2 regions of the Lysinibacillus sp. G1-3 genome follow, and region 2 is predicted to be linked to the other one. Evidence: riboswitches for the same ligand, from Rfam matches in the RefSeq annotation. Region 2 holds a riboswitch; the other holds the start of a gene.

Region 1 (8,746 bases), on a different contig from region 2:
GAATGATAGTGTTCTAGAGTCGGTTGCAGGTGTGCGAGTTGTACGGGCATACGTACAAGAAAAAAAGGACGAAGCAAATTTTGCAGAGATGAGCGAGATCGTGTATGAAAAAAATATGCATACCGCAAAAATTAATGCCTTATTTGGACCGATTACAAAGGTCGGTACTGGGATTAGTTATGTTGTAGCGCTTGGCTACGGTGCTCATTTAGTAGCAATTGAGGCTATGACAGTTGGGCAACTTGTAACGTTCAATGTTTACTTAGGGCTAGCAGTTTGGCCAATATTTGCAATTGGGGAACTTATAAACGTGATGCAGCAAGGTAACGCCTCTCTTGATCGCGTACAGGAAACACTAAACTATGAGGCGGATGTTCGAAATATTGCAAATCCACAAACAATTGCGACACCGAATGCGATTGGCTTTGATGATTTAACTTTTCAATATCCACTGAGTCAGGTGAAAAACCTTCAGCGAATTTCTTTGTCGTTGAAAAAGGGGCAAACACTTGGGATTGTTGGTAAAACGGGAGCGGGAAAAACGACTTTCCTGCGACAATTATTACGTGAGTATCCAATCGGCGAGGGACAGCTATCGATTGATGGAGTAGATATTGCTGCACAAACGAAGGAACAGTTACTCGATTGGATTGGTTATGTTCCACAAGATCATGTTCTATTCTCACGTACTATTCGTGAAAATATTTTATTTGGGAAAGAAGATGCTACACAGTCTGAATTGCATCAGGCGATTCGTTCTGCATACTTTGAAAAAGATTTAAAAAATTTACCAATGGGCCTTGAGACACTTGTTGGTGAAAAGGGTGTATCTCTTTCAGGTGGTCAAAAGCAACGTGTTTCCATTGCGCGTGCTCTTATTAAAGACCCTGAAATTTTAATGCTTGATGACTCGCTTTCTGCTGTAGACGCCAAGACGGAGGCAAGAATTATTGAAAATATACAGCGAGAACGACAAGATAAAACGACGATTATTACTACGCATCGTTTATCAGGAATTCAACATGCCGATTTAATTATCGTGCTAGATGAAGGCCAAATTGTAGAGCAGGGAACACATGAGCAGCTTCTTTCACAACAAGGATGGTATAAAGAGCAATTTGACCGTCAGCAGCTTGAAGGAGGTGCCTCATGAGTACAAGTCAACGTTTAACACGCTATGCAATGTATTTTAAAAAGACGATTCTACTAGGATTATTTTTCTTAACAATCGCCGTCTTTACGGAGCTTGTTGGGCCGTTTATTGCAAAGCATATTATTGATAATTACATGACAATTGGTCACATTGAATTAAAACCAATTACTTGGTTATTACTTGTCTACTTACTTTTAGCAATAGCTACAGCTGTTTTACGCTATTTTATGTATATTTATTTACAAATGGGTGCCAACCGTGTTGTACAAAAATTACGTAAGGATGTATTTGAGCATATTCAAACATTGCCAATTCAATACTTCGATAATTTACCAGCAGGGAAAATTGTAGCCCGTGTAACGAATGATACCGAGGCTGTTCGTAATTTATACGTTCAAGTACTGTCAAACTTCGTTACGAGTTTTATTTCTATTGTGGGTGTTTATATCGCACTCTTCATTTTAAATTGGAAAATGGCATTGTTAGCATTGACAATGATACCAGTCGTTTATTTTTGGATGATTTTATACCGTAAAGTGGCCTCGAAATATAATGATGTCATCAGAACGAAAATTGCCGATATTAACGCAATGATTAATGAATCGATTCAAGGAATGACAATTATTCAAGCATTCCGTCGTGAGCAGCAAATGACGAAGGAATTTGATGATATGAATAATGAGCATTATGCATATGAACGCAAGCTACTTTTCCTTGATTCTGCAACGTCTTTCAACCTTGTTAATACATTAAGACTAATTATGTTTACGGTCTTTATTTTCTACTTTAGTACACAGTCATTTACGGCCACGGAAGTTATTTCTGCGGGGACACTATATGCCTTTGTCGATTATTTAACGAGATTATTTAATCCAATCACGAATATCGTCAATCAATTTTCTCAGCTTGAGCGCTCACTCGTTGCAGGGAAGCGTGTCTTTGAAGTGTTAGATACGAACGGGGAGCCAGTAGCTGAAAAAAGTATGCCTCGATATAAAGGAAATGTGGTATTCAAAGATGTTTCCTTTGCCTATAAAAATGATGATTACGTATTGAAAAATTTATCATTTGAAGCACACCAAGGTGAAACAATTGCCTTAGTAGGCCATACAGGATCTGGGAAAAGCTCTATTATGAACTTATTGTTCCGTTTCTATGACCCATCTCTAGGGAAAATTACGATTGATGGAATCGACATCACTTCGGTTCCTCGTCAAACGATGCGTGAACATATGGGTATTGTTTTACAGGATCCATACTTATTTACAGGTACTATTGCTTCGAACGTTAGCCTAAATAACCCTAAAATTTCACGAGAAAAAATAGAAGCGTCATTAAAGGCTGTTGGGGGAGAACGTGTTTTAGCGAACTTGCCAGATGGCTATGATGAGCCTGTTATTGAGAAGGGGAGCACATTGTCATCCGGGCAACGTCAGTTAATTTCCTTTGCGCGTGCCCTTGCCTTTGACCCGGCAATTTTAATTTTAGATGAGGCTACTTCTAATATAGATACGGAAACAGAGGAGATTATTCAGCATGCGATGGATGTACTGAAAAAAGGACGTACAACATTTATTATCGCTCACCGACTTTCTACTATTAAAAATGCCGATCGTATTCTTGTGTTAGATCGAGGCAAGATTGTCGAGCGTGGCACACATGATGAGCTATTAGTACAAGGTGGCATTTATGAAAAAATGTATCAAATGCAGGCGAATTCATTGCAATAATACTTAAACTCCGACAAGATGAAAGCCTCACTTTGAGAAAAAGTGAGGCTTTCTATTTAAGATTTTACATTTTTAAAGACATTGACAAAAAAGAACAGTACGGAAATTGCTACTGAGATACCGCCACCAGATACAAAGAGCTCAAATAACCAGCTTGGTACATCTATATGAACCATCATCATACCGACCAAGAGGAACGGCAATCCGAGATTGTAGAACCAAAATTGTGCTTTTGCCAGTCCAGTCTCGGCTGCATCTTTATATATTGAATAAATTAAACCGATTAAACCAGTTGTAAGCCAACCTACTACACCGATGTGGGCGTGTGTCGCCGTCCATTCGAGTTGAATTGTATAATGCATAAACAGTCCAAAAGCCAAAACAATCACTAAATATAAGACTGAAATCTTTATCCATTTAGCACCCATTTATAAACAACTCCTTTCCCGAAATGATTTAGCTAGCTATTACAGTTTATTCTTGTCGAATAAAAAAGTTGACATATTATTTTTTGTGAAAAATGCTGATTTTTCCTGTGGGATAAAGTGTTGAAGTAAAAATTGCCAATTGGAGGGTCTATGAAAAAGAAAATTATTTTTTTTATGATTATTTTAATGGTTTGTTGTTTGCCAATCACCTTTTTTGTGAAGGAAAGAGCTCGAAAGCAAACGATGACAACAAAAGTGAATAGCGTCATTGCTGGAAATTGGAAGAACAATGAGTATAGTATAACAGTACGAGATATAGAAACTGGGGAAGTACTTTACAATAGAAATGGAGATAAAATGATACGCCCTGCTTCTTCGCTCAAGCTTTTAGTTAGCGCTGCTGCTTTGGATTTATTAGGGCCTGACTATCGCTTTGCTACGAAGACATATGTCGATGGTACAATTGAAGATGGTGTTCTTCACGGTAATATTTATATACAAGGCGGGGGAGATCCAACGCTTTTACCTGTTCATTTAGAATCGTTTTCAAATGAACTGAAAAAGATGGGTATTTCGAAAATTACGGGTTCCTTAATCGGGGATGATACTTGGTTTGATGCAGATCGTTTACCGAAGGGAATTGTACCTGAAGAAGAGGATCAATCTTATGCTTCGCGCATTTCGGCATTAACGATTTCGCCAAATGATCAGTATGATATTGCAACTGTGCAAGTGAAAGTGACAGGCTCAAAGGTTGGTACTACGGGTAATGTCCAGCTTGTTCCGTTTGCAAGTACTATTCCGGTAGTCAACAAAACAAAAGTTGTGAACAAGGACGAGAAAAGTACAGTGAAAATTACAAGAGAATACGGTACAGATCAAATCATTGTAACAGGTAACTTACCAGCAGATTCACAGGAAAGTACAAATGTAGCTGTCTATCATCCAACGCTATATACACTTGACGTATTCCGAGAAAAATTAATAGCGAAAGGTATCCAAACAATGCCTCTTGAAACTGGAAAGGTACCTGAGAATGCACAACAAGTAGCTATTTCATTTTCAAAGCCATTACAGGATATTAACTTTATGTATTTAAAGCTAAGCATTAATGGGATGGGTGATATGTTTACTAAACAACTCGGGCGAAAGTTACTTGGTGAAGGAAGCTGGTCGGCTGGCATTAAAGCAATTCGGTCGTATGGTAATGATATTGGGCTTAATATGGAGCATTGGTATATTGAAGATGGTTCAGGTTTAAGTCATCAAAATCGAGTAAGCAGTATGCAAGTAAGTCTATTATTATATAACGTTCGCAATAAATCCTGGTATTCCTCATATTTAGATGCATTACCGCATGCAGGAAGAAAGGGCAACCTTGTTGGTGCGACTTTAGAAAATCGTATGAAGGGCTATAGTGTATCTGCTAAAACAGGCTATATTTCTGGAACATATGCTTTGTGTGGCTATGTAAAAGGAAAGAGTGGCAAGTGGTATATCTTTAGTATTTTGACACAGGCCAATAAAACTTCAGCTATCCCAACTATTGATGAAATTGTCAAACAGATTGCAAATGAAATGTAAAAATGTTGAACAATATAGTTTAATTTCTTTCAGCAGATGTTTTGTAGCGAAAGGGAAGCGTCAGAGCAATGTATTTGTTAAAAGTCAAGAAATGAGCAACATTATAATATGCTATTTTTTAAGCTGAAATAATTTTGATATTAGTTCAGCTTTTATTTGTGTTTTAAGATAAAGTTTGAGTATATTTAATAAAAGTATAGTATTGGTAATTTTTTCTACCCGTTATTCAATTAACGGCGCAGGATAGTTGATGAAGGAATTAATGTAACTGAACAGGACACACTAATCCTAAATATAATTTAGGGTGATGAAATTGAATAAAATCATTCCTCCTCTATTGGTTTTTATTTGTGGGTGGAATTACGGAATAGTAAATGCTAATCCAAACGACACACCAACTTCTTTTGAGGAAGGGTTCACAAAAGCTAGATATAAATCTGTGAAAAAAGCAGTAAATGAATTTGAAAATCATTTTAAATGTGATGTAAAGTTGCCCGAAATATTGCCTTCAATTTCTTTCACACATCAATCGTGGATTCACGAAGTTAAAATACCAATTGCTGCAAGTCAGTTATTGATGCGTAGTGGTAAATCTGCAGATATTTTAATGGGTAAGTTAGAAGACGAACTAGGGAAAATTGATCATTTTGTCGATCAAGCACTGTATTACTCGCGTCTTGATTCTTTTTCAAAAGATTATTTTATTCAAGCAATTTCGTTAGAAACTGTGACGGGAGCTAGTATGAAAAAATATGCCAAGACGTTTATTGCAAAACGTCTTCAGTTTGAACGTACAAACTTGCAGCTTCTTGTTGAGAGCGACCCAAAATGGTTATCATTTATCGTGGATCAAATTGTGAGTTAAAAGGAAAGCCCAGCGAATTTATTGCAATTGAGTTGCGTAGGCAGCTCTTTTTTTCTTATTGAATTACGGAGTAGGTTAGTTTAAGAGTGTTGTTTAACTTGTGTTCAACAATCGGCCATTGAATTGAATGGCAATTAAAAGGAAACTCGGATTTTTAAAATAAAAGCACATTAATAGCCTAATAATTATAGGGCTAGAAATATAATGTTGACTAATCTTAATGGCAGGTGTATGATTTCAAAGTTAAAAGTAAATCCTCGTTAGGTGAGGCTCCTATACAAACATAGGCTACTGCCCGGAAATATCGAAAGATGCCAATGGGTAGAACAGGAACTGTCGAATTAAGGCTTTTCTTAAGGTAGCTAAGGATTTTTCCTTTACGTTGTATAGTGCCAAAGCTCTACTGTGGGGGAGAAGAAAAGTATTTTTTAGTTTGCTAATCTAACTCTCTAGGAATTTATCTAGAGGGTTTTTTATTTTGAAAGGGGGAACATTTACATTGGATAGTAGTAGTGAAAGGTGTCAAAAATGTTTATCTTCTATTAATTTTCTGTTTAGTGAGACTGCAAATCTACGGTACTTCAACATGTTCTCCTGTTTTAGTTTATATTTACCAAATTATGTAGAACATGTAATGTTCAAAGATGCTTATTTAACATATTAAAGGTACATGGCAGTTTTCGATTTAGCAACGATCTCAGTTTACAGGAAGAAATTTTTATCTAAAACAATCGTTAATAAATCGAAAGGATGGAAAAAACATGTTGAAAATATATAAAACTGATTTTGCTAGAAAAACAAATGAGATTGCTCAAATTGAGATGGGTTGCTGGATAAATCTTATTGCTCCTTCGAAAGAAGAACTTATTGAGGTATCACAACTTTGTGATATCCCAATTGAATTTTTAGAGGACCCGTTGGATTTAGAAGAAAGCGCTCGAATTCAGTATGATGAAGTAACGAAAAATACATTAATTATTACTGATTTTCCGACTATAGATGTTAATAACGATCAATTTGATTCATATATTACCATTCCTATTGGAATAGTTTTAGGAACGGATTACATTGTTACAGTATGTAACCGAGCGAGCGACTTTTTAGAACAATTAATCAAGAAAAATGTTAATACTTCAATGAAGAGTCGTTTTGTTTTAGAAATATTAATGTCAATTTCAACTCTGTTTATTGAAAAATTAAAACAGGTCAACAAACAACGTCTTAAAATAGAGAATAATTTACGTGATTCATTAACGAATAAGCAACTCTATAATTTAATGGAGATTGAAAAGAGTTTAGTTTATTTTCTCACATCATTAAAGGCTAATGGGGATGTTTTAACCAAACTGTTTCGTATCAATTCAATAAAGTTTTATGAAAATGATAAAGAGCTTCTAGAAGATGTAATAATTGAAAATAATCAAGGAATTGAAACCACAGAATTATATACAAGAATTTTGAACAGTATAACAGGGTCGTATTCTTCACTAATATCTAATGAATTGAATAATACAATGAAAACTCTTACGTTATTTACAGTTTTTTTAACTCTTCCAACACTTGTATTTAGTTTCTTTGGTATGAATGTTACCTTACCTATTGCTGATAAAGATCCAGTGTCTTGGATCATTACTCTGGTAATAGCATTAATTTTTGTTATTTGGATTGGATTGGCACTATGGAGAAGAAGAATATTCTAATTGCTGCATTTAATTTATAAAAGGCAGTCAATTTATAAACAAGATTAAGTTTCGAAATTAAAGACTGTGAATCAATATACTCATGGTAGATTTAGTAAAAGAGGAACTTAGTGATTTTAGGACGGAGGTCAAATTATAGATATTCCATTAAATGGCGCGATTGTTTAATAAGCGTCGCTGTTCTGTTTAAATTAACAGTGCAATATAGTTGACTAAAAATGGGTTTAAAACGGTTGAGTATTGACATCACTTGATGTAGGTGAATTCACGTAAGAATTAGCTTTAAAGCGGTGTCATCTTATACAGTCAAAAGAAAAATAAAAGCTCTAGTTTAAAAAAATGCTAGAGCTTTTATTTTTCTTTTTTCTTCTTTTCAACATGTTCAGATTTTAAGTGCGAGCCTAAATTAAATACACTATATCCACCCAAAATGAGTGCTAGAATTTTTTTATCATCGGGGTTTCTGTATCTGTAACTATCGTATTGGTTTAATTGTTCTATTGTTACCATTTTTTTAAATGGAGTTTTTGCACTTGTTGATAAATAAAGGTTGAAGGTGATTAAGAGTGCTAGTTAAAAAAACAAAGTGGCATCATATAAGTCCTTTTATCGTAATGTTAGCTGGTATTAAATAATCGAAGTTTATTTTACAAATAAAGTAATATTATGTGTTATTAGTAAATATTAGTGTACGTCTTTTTTTCGTCCGATATGCATATAATTAGACTATATTAACTTTTTTCCAACTTAATACGTCAAAAAGTAGGGTAAATTTTTGCAAGAGAGGACTTATGTATGGAAAAAAACACAAAACGCACTAAAGAAAAAAAGAGCAAGAAGAAAATTTTGCTTTGGATAGTAGGTGGCTTATTAACGATTTTTTTAATTTTTATAGGTACTGCTTATTACACTATCCAAAAAACAATGAATAAAATAAATACACCATTAATTGAAACAACAGATGAAAGTAAAGAACAAAAAATAGTTACGAAAAAAGACCCGTTTTCCGTGTTAATGCTTGGAGTGGATGAACGAAAAGATGACAGTGGACGTTCTGACACGATGATTGTCATTACAGTGAACCCTGAAAAACAAACGATGAAGATGCTCAGTATACCTCGAGACACTCGTACTGAAATTATTGGACATAATTCCGTCGATAAAATCAACCATGCCTATGCATTTGGAGGTGTCCCAATGGCAGTCGATACGGTGGAGCATTTTTTAGATATACCTATTGATTATTATGTGTTTGTTAATATGGATGGCTTCCTGCAAATTATTGA
Region 2 (8,746 bases):
ATATGTTGTAGGAATCGTTGTCCAGGTAGCTAAATCATGCACTAAACTTTCCTGCATACCGCCTTTTTTTCCTTCCACATCAACTGCGTGAATAAGTAGTTCATCACAGAAATTTTCGATAAATGCAATAGACTCAGCATTTACTTCAAAATCACTAAACTTTGTCCATTTATCAGTAACAACAAACCATTTTCCATCGCGCATACGGCAGCTTAAGTCGATGACAAGATGTTTTTTACCAATATTTTGTGCTAATTGTTTGAGTCGATCTAAATGGAGCTTACCATCATTGAATATAAATGATGTGACAATAACGTGAGTAGCACCTGCATCGATAAAATTTTTTGCATTTTCTGTCGTAATGCCGCCGCCAACCTGCAATCCTTGAGGATATGCTGCTAATGCTGCTAATGCGGCCTCTTCGTTTCCATCACCTAGCATGATGACGTGACCACCTGTTAATTGATCCTTGGCAAACATTTTTGCATAATAACTAGAGTCATGATTTGAAATAAAGTTCTCGACAACTTCTTGATCTTTATGCCCTAGTGTGCTGCCAACAATTTGTTTTACTTTGCCATCGTGTAAATCGATGCAAGGTCTAAATTCCATTAGCTTCACAATCCTTCCGTACAATAAGTTCACCTATATCATAGCATGGATAGGTTGATAATAACTGTGAATTGTCAGTTATCGAAATATTCTTTCAGTAAAGCTTTCGGGTGCACTGTTTACTGTACGAAAGCGAAGCGACAGCAATTATTATATCGAGGCATACGTGATTAAAATTTAGTGAATTCTCTTTTTAAACGATTTTTCAAGTTACGGTGTGGTAAAATATAATGATTGAAATGAACGGGAAAGGACGAACCGAAAATGGCAGATAATCTTGATTTATTTGAACTAAATAAATTTTTTATACTCGGACGTCCAATCGTCTCTATCTTCCATAATGCACAAAATATGTACTCGATAATTCGTGTGAAAATTCAAGAGACTAACTTACAGTATGAAGATAAAGAAATAATTGTTGTTGGATATTTTCCACCTTTACAGATGGATGAACAATATCGTTTTACAGGATTATTGAAACAACATCCAAAATATGGTGTTCAATTTCAAATTGAGACATTTACAAAGGAAGTGCCAGCAACTGAGCAAGGAATTATTCATTACTTATCGAGTGATTTGTTTGTTGGAATCGGAAGAAAAACTGCTGAAACAATCGTAGAAAAACTAGGCGCAAATGCGTTACGTCTTATTTTAGAGGATCCAAATGCGCTTGATGCTGTACCTCGTTTATCTGCTGAAAAAAAAGAGGTTATCCATCGGACGATTGAACAAAATCTAGGTTTAGAACGAGTGATGATTCAACTTAATGAATGGGGTTTCGGACCACAGCTCGGCATGAAAATTTACCAAACGTATCGCACAGAGGCAATCGAATTATTAACAGAAAATCCATATCGCTTAATTGAAGATGTAGAAGGTGTAGGTTTCTTTCGTGCCGATGAACTAGGTTCTAAATTGGGAATTACAGGCAATCATCCAGACCGTATAAAGGCGGCGATTCTACATACTCTCAATACTGCAGCATTATCGGATGGGCATGTGTATTTAGATGCAGAAAATGTTTTACCACTTGTAAAAGATATGCTTGAGCAGAGCCAACGAGAGGAAATTCCCTTTGAGACTATTTCTAAAGCTTGCATCGAATTGCGTGAGGAAAGTAAAATCTGTGGGGAAGAAACGAGACTCTATTTGCCATCCCTATATTTCTCGGAAGTAGGTATTGCATCAAAAATAGTAGCTTTAATCGAACGTAACAAGAAGGCTGAACATTTTAGTAAGGATGAAATACGCAAAGCGATTGGTGAAACAGAAGAGCTGCTCAATGTTACATATGCTGAAACACAAGCGAATGCTATTCAACAAGCGCTAAACTCAGCCGTTATGATTTTAACTGGTGGACCAGGTACAGGTAAAACAACAGTTGTTCGGGGAGTAGTAGAAGTGTATGCAAAGCTTCACGGACTATCATTAAACCCGAAGGAATATGCACAAAAAGAAGAGCCTTTTCCGATTATTTTATGTGCTCCAACAGGACGTGCAGCCAAGCGTTTATCGGAATCGACAGAGCTTCCCGCAATGACGATTCATCGATTGCTAGGCTTTACTGGTCAGGAAAAAGAGGAAGAAACCGAGCGTGAGGTTACAGGGAAACTCATTATTGTTGACGAAATGTCGATGGTCGATACTTGGCTCGCGCATCAATTATTAAAATCCTTGCATGAGGATGTACAAGTTGTATTTGTTGGCGATCAAGATCAGCTTCCGCCAGTAGGACCAGGACAGGTGTTAAAGGATTTGTTGGCTTCCGAGCAAATACCTACTGTCGAATTAACAGATGTTTATCGACAGGCCGAGGGCTCAACTATTATTGAACTTGCTCACCAAATTAAACGAGGAAATATTACAAATGACCTAACGTTAAAAACGTCTGATCGTTCATTTATTAAAGCCGCATCAGATCAAGTAGCAAGCGTTGTCACTCAAGTTGTGAAAAGTGCAGTTGCGAAAGGTCAAGAAATCAGAAATATCCAAGTGCTTGCACCAATGTACAAAGGTCCAGCAGGAATAGATAATTTAAATAAAATGATTCAGGAGCTCATTAATCCAAACGATACGGGTACTAGAAAAGAGCTCGTCTTTGGGGATGTCACATATCGAATAAAGGATAAAGTCTTACAGCTTGTCAATCAACCTGAAAGTAATGTTTTTAATGGTGATATGGGTGAGGTAATTAGTATTATCAAGGCCAAGGAAACAATTGAGAAACAAGATTTACTTGTTGTATCATTCGACGGTATTGAAGTGACGTATCAACGTAGTGACCTCAATCAATTGACCCTTGCCTACTGTTGTTCTATTCATAAATCCCAAGGATCTGAGTTCCAAACAGTTATTATGCCGGTTGTACGAGGGTATTCTAAAATGCTGCGTCGTAATTTGCTATATACAGGTATTACGCGTGCGAAAAATTTCTTAATTTTATGTGGTGAGCCTGATGTACTAGCGGATGGCTTACAGCGTACAGATGATTTACAGCGCTTTACGTCTCTACGTGCAAGGCTCAATCCAATGGATATTGCCGAGGAAATTGTAGAAGTAAAAATGAATCCAGTAAACGAAGATTTACAAAATGAAAAACAAGCCATAGATTTCAAGCTAACTGTAGAAACAGAATCATATATCCATCCATTGATTGGCATGGATGGTATCTCACCATATGATTTCTTAGATGAGTAAAATACAAAACCCGATCAATTCTGAATTGATCGGGTTTTGTTGTACGATTAGTGAATACCAACTAAGTGATGTTTTACTACTTCATATGCTTGGCACACATTTTTAAATTGATCTTTTTCTTTGGCAATCAAATCTGAAGCTATAGAAAATAAAAGATTCTCTTCATTATGATCCTCCATTTTGTTCATTAAAGCAGCTTCCATTTGAGCTACGTACGAGAGGATTTGTTTATTCATATATATTCTCCTTTTATTTAAAAGATGTTTTCGTTTTGGTTTCGAAGCTATCTTACACCTGCATAAATAAAAAATCTAGCAATTCTGTACTAGTCAAAGGAGACTTTTTCGTGAATGTGTCGCAAAAACGAACTTGTTTAAAAAGTGCTGATTGAAACCGTTTTTCTCTAAAGTAACTGAAAAATCATGCAATAAAGTCGGATTTTCAACTGTGTTTATATAGTGGTACAGTTTGTGAAATTTGAGATCTGATATAATACAGTTTGCTGAGACGGAACCTAAATTAGGAAGTTTCATATACTAAATTAGTATAAAATCATTTGTGACGTTTAGGGGTGACTGCATGCCAGTAATTACAGGACAGCAATATATTGACCGTATTGACGCTTTGCAAACCTACATTTCGATTGATGGGAAGGTTGTCACAGGGAAAGTGTCGGAGCATCCAGCATTTAAAGGGGTTATGAAGAGTCAGGCAAGGCTTTTTGATTTACAGAATGAAGATGCATTGTTCGAGGAGATGACATTTGTTTCGCCATCAAGTAATAACCGTGTTGGTATGTCTTTTCTTCAGGTGATGGCAGTCGAAGATCTCGTGAAAAGACGTAATGCTGCACGACAATGGGCATTATCCAATAATGGCCTTATGGGTAGAAGTCCGGATTATATGAATACGACATTAATGGCTTTAGCATCCGCTGCGGAGTATTTAAAAGATAAGCCAAATTGTTTCCCTCAGCATTTATTAAAATTTTATGAGTATGCCCGTGAAAATGATTTAACTATGACACATACATTCATCGAGCCACAAGTAAATCGCCGAAAATTTTATTATGAAGATGAAGATGTTATTATAGCTGCTAAAATTGTAGATAAAACGAGTGAAGGGTTAGTAATTAAAGGTGCGAGACTGCTAGCGACACAAGGAGGAATTACAGACGAACTCCTTGTTATATCAACAAATGGCTATGATGAAGGTAAAGGATTTGCTTTCTCAATACCAAGTAATACAAAAGGATTAAAGTTTTTATGTAGGCAATCATTTGTCGGAGGGGAATCGGCTTTTGATTATCCATTAAGTAGTCGTTACGAGGAAATGGATGCAATCGTTGTATTTGATAATGTTGTAGTACCGTGGGACCGCGTCTTTTATTATGAGAATGTGGAAGTTGCCAATAACTTTTTGAACGTAAGTGGTTTTCAAACATATAGTTTACATCAAGTTCTTACACGTCAAATTGCCAAAACGGAATTTGTCTTAGGTGTTGTACAATCAATTGTAAATACGATAAATATCGGCGAATACCAACATGTGCAGCAAAAGGTTGTTGATATTATCGTGGCATTAGAAACGATGAAGGCTTTACTGTTAAAGTCTGAAATAGAAGCAAAAAGAGATGCTTTTGGTTTTCTAAGACCTGACCATGCGACAGTACAAGTAGCTATTCAGATTTTTCCTAAAGTGTATCCGACTTTTACAGAAATTATCCAGTTACTTGGCGCGAGCGGATTAATGTCCATTCCAAGTGAAAAAGCATTTGCGTCGGATGACAGCGACCTTGAGCATTATTTGCAGTCTTTTCAAGATGGTGGAGAGGAGCGCGTTGAAAAATTCCGTTTAGCGTGGGATTTAACGATGAGTAACTTTGGTACTCGACAAACACTGTATGAGCGTTTTTTCTTTGGAGACCCTGTCCGTTTAGCTAGCGCGCTTTATAATTCTTACAATAGGGAAGAATTAGTTAGTCGTGTAGATAATTTTTTAAAAAATAACAATTAATTTTCCAGAAGTCAGAACTAGCAATACTATTTATTTTTCTTATTTGTTTGACAATTACTTTACTTTACACTATGATTTACAGGAACTATAAAATAACTAAATAGCAATCCCTTCGTTAGGTGAGGCTCCTATGCTGGAGATACGCTACTGCCCAAAAATGTCGAGAGACGCCAATGGGTCAACAGAAATCATCGAAATAAGGTGTTTTTTAACGTAGCTGGTGTAATCCCTATGCCGCATAGTGCTAAAACTCAACGTTTGAAGGAAGAAAGCAGAGTAGTGTTTTTAACGATACTGTTCTTTGTTATGTGTATTCAACACGCCTTCATTCGTAGAAGGCGTGTTTTTGTTATTTAAGGAAGGTGATGAGAAATGGATAGTAGCCCTGAACCGAATACGAAAATGTTAAGTAGTAGTAAACAAGTAAGGATTGTCGATTTCTTATCGCCAAAACAAATGGGTATTGATGAGAAATGCTTCTAAAACAAGCTAAATTACAATCAATAACGTCACCTGTTTGTTTCCCTTAAATAATAAAACATGAGGTGAAGAACAATGATTAAAATTAATTATTTTAAAAAAGGAAATAACACAGTACAGCATAATTTTGATATTAAAAAATTTAACCATAACCTTCATACAGAGGATTTGTTATGGGTTGATTTATATGCATACAACTACAATGAATTGAATGATATAGCCGAAATATTTGGTTTCCACCCATTAGCAGTTGAGGATTGCCTTCATGAAGGCTCACGTCCTAAGATGGATAATTACGGCGAATATAAATTTTTCGTTTTTCATGCACCAATTTATAACGAAAAAAGCAGCAATGAAATAACAACAGTAGAATTAAATATTTTTATGGGTCCTAACTATGTTGTAACGGTTCATAAACAGAAACTTAAATGGCTAGGTCACATAGAGAATGTTTGCTTAAACAGTACAAAGTATTTAGATAAGGGTTCCGATTTTCTATTGCATACGATTATCGATGGAATTACGGATGAATATTTCCCGGTTTTAGAAAGAATTAGAGCACGGATAGATGAGCTTGAAGAAGAAATATATGAATATGAACCAAAAGAAGTTACAGAAGAATTCCTTGCATTAAAACGAACTATTATTTTAATTCGACAAGCAATTATGCCGCAAAAAAGAATTTTTTCAAATAGTAATGGTCAGTGGAAATTTGAAATTCGTGAGGGAAATATACCTTTCTATAAAGATTTAAATGACCATCTAGAACGAATTGTAGAATCAACAGAAACTTATAGAGATTTGGTAAATAGTACGCTAGATACGTATTTTTCTATTATAAGTGGTAAATCGATTGAAAAGCTCAATTTATTAACTGTCATTTCGACTATCATGTTGCCTTTATCAGTAATTACAAGCTTTTTTGGAATGAATGTTCCGTTGCCATATCAAGATTCCCCAATAGCAACAATAACAATTAGTGTGTTCCTAGTCATTTTTACTTGGGGAATGTGGGCTTATTTTAAAAAAATGATTGCTTAGTTATGATTAGCAATTATAGTGCCAATTGACAGAAGAACATATTTTTTTTATAATTCTCGTTAGAAAATTGTAAAAAACGATGATGGAATAAGTACGTATTTGTGCGTGTAAAAGAAAGGGATTTCTTGGCTGAAAAAATCCTCACTATAACGAATACCGAAAGCTACTCCAGAGTGCAGTTAATCCCTGCCGTTCACTTACGTTACAAGTGCTAAAGAGGTAAGTATACTTTTACTTACAACTAGGGTGGTACCGCGAGACAAATTACAAGTCCTCGTCCCTTTTTGGGGATGAGGGCTTTTTTATGTTTATTTGCGGATTCATCTCGTAATTTTACAAAACATATAGGGAGGAACTTTTCAAATGAAAGCAGTAGAAATTCGCCGCATGTATCTAGAATTCTTTAAAGAAAAAGGCCATCATCATGAGCCATCAGCACCACTTGTGCCGATCAATGACCCATCATTACTTTGGATTAACTCAGGTGTTGCAACACTTAAACCATATTTCGATGGTCGTATCATTCCTGAAAATCCACGTATTACAAATGCCCAAAAATCAATTCGTACAAACGATATTGAAAACGTAGGTAAAACAGCTCGTCACCATACGTTTTTTGAAATGTTAGGTAACTTCTCAATTGGTGATTACTTTAAAAAAGAAGCTATTCATTATGCTTGGGAGTTCTTAACGAATAAAAAATGGATGGGCTTTGATCCAGAACTTTTATCGATTACGATCCATCCTGAAGACCAAGAAGCGTATGACGTTTGGCATAACGAAATTGGTATTCCGGAAGAGCGCTTAATCCGTCTAGAAGGGAACTTCTGGGATATCGGTGAAGGTCCTTCAGGTCCTAACTCAGAAATTTTTTATGACCGTGGGGAAGAATATGGTTCAGATGAAACTGATCCAGAAATGTATCCAGGTGGTGAAAATGAACGCTATCTAGAAATTTGGAACTTGGTGTTCTCTCAATTCAACCATAATCCTGATGGCACATATACACCACTTCCGAAGCAAAATATTGATACTGGTATGGGGCTAGAGCGTATCGTATCGGTAGTTCAAAATGTTCCAACGAACTTTGATACTGATTTATTCATGCCTATTATTGAAAAAATCGAGCAGTTAGCAAATCGCAAATACAAACGTCCAGGTGAAGTAGCACTAAGTGAAATCTTCGGTTCAGAAGAAGATATCAATACACCATTTAAAGTAATCGCTGACCATATTCGTACAGTGGCGTTTGCTATTGGGGATGGTGCTCTTCCTTCAAATGAAGGTCGTGGATATGTATTACGTCGTTTACTACGTCGTGCTGTGCGCTATGCAAAACAAATTGGTATTGAGAAGCCATTTATGTTTGAATTAGTACCAACTGTTGGTGAAATTATGAATGATTTCTACCCAGAAGTAACGGAAAAATGCGAGTTTATACAACGTGTTATTAAAAATGAAGAACTTCGCTTCCATGAAACATTAGACGGTGGTCTTGCTATCTTTAACGAAGTGGTAGAAGCTCAAAAAGCAGCGGGCCATGACTATATTCCGGGTGCAGATGCATTCCGTTTATATGATACTTACGGTTTCCCAATTGAATTAACAGAAGAGTATGCGGAAGAAGTAGGCATGAAGGTAGATCATGAAGGCTTTGGGGTAGCAATGGAAGCACAACGTGAACGCGCACGTGCAGCTCGTCAAGATGTGGATTCTATGCAAGTACAAAACGAAGTGCTAGCAAACTTGACGGTTGCAAGTGAATTTGTAGGCTATGATACATTAACGACAGAAACAGAAGTGGCAGCGATCATTGTGAACGGCCAAGTATCAAAAGTAGCATCTGAAGGGCAAGAAGCATTAGTTATTTTAGCTAAAACACCATTCTATGCTGAAATGG

Evidence for each region. A riboswitch is a leader RNA that binds a small molecule or an ion and turns the genes downstream of it on or off. The one in region 2 is predicted to bind magnesium.
Region 1: linked by a shared signal. The riboswitch ahead of ACVYAD_RS14095 (magnesium transporter CorA family protein) and the one ahead of ACVYAD_RS07170 (magnesium transporter CorA family protein) in region 2 are both predicted to bind magnesium.

The regions. Positions count from the first base shown of each region.
Region 1 covers NZ_JBWHYQ010000012.1:25,504-34,249, forward strand. Annotated here, with positions in the region: gene ACVYAD_RS14070 (ABC transporter ATP-binding protein) at 1-1,153, shown strand, start outside; gene ACVYAD_RS14075 (ABC transporter ATP-binding protein) at 1,150-2,883, shown strand; gene ACVYAD_RS14080 (hypothetical protein) at 2,940-3,311, opposite strand; gene dacB (D-alanyl-D-alanine carboxypeptidase/D-alanyl-D-alanine endopeptidase) at 3,462-4,895, shown strand; gene ACVYAD_RS14090 (hypothetical protein) at 5,209-5,760, shown strand; M-box (ykoK) riboswitch at 6,010-6,178, shown strand; gene ACVYAD_RS14095 (magnesium transporter CorA family protein) at 6,522-7,460, shown strand; gene ACVYAD_RS14100 (LCP family glycopolymer transferase) at 8,256-8,746, shown strand, end outside.
Region 2 covers NZ_JBWHYQ010000005.1:236,580-245,325, forward strand. Annotated here, with positions in the region: gene hisA (phosphoribosylformimino-5-aminoimidazole carboxamide ribotide isomerase) at 1-612, opposite strand, end outside; gene recD2 (SF1B family DNA helicase RecD2) at 877-3,309, shown strand; gene ACVYAD_RS07160 (hypothetical protein) at 3,357-3,545, opposite strand; gene hpaB (4-hydroxyphenylacetate 3-monooxygenase, oxygenase component) at 3,889-5,325, shown strand; M-box (ykoK) riboswitch at 5,430-5,595, shown strand; gene ACVYAD_RS07170 (magnesium transporter CorA family protein) at 5,881-6,846, shown strand; T-box leader at 6,917-7,131, shown strand; gene alaS (alanine--tRNA ligase) at 7,210-8,746, shown strand, end outside.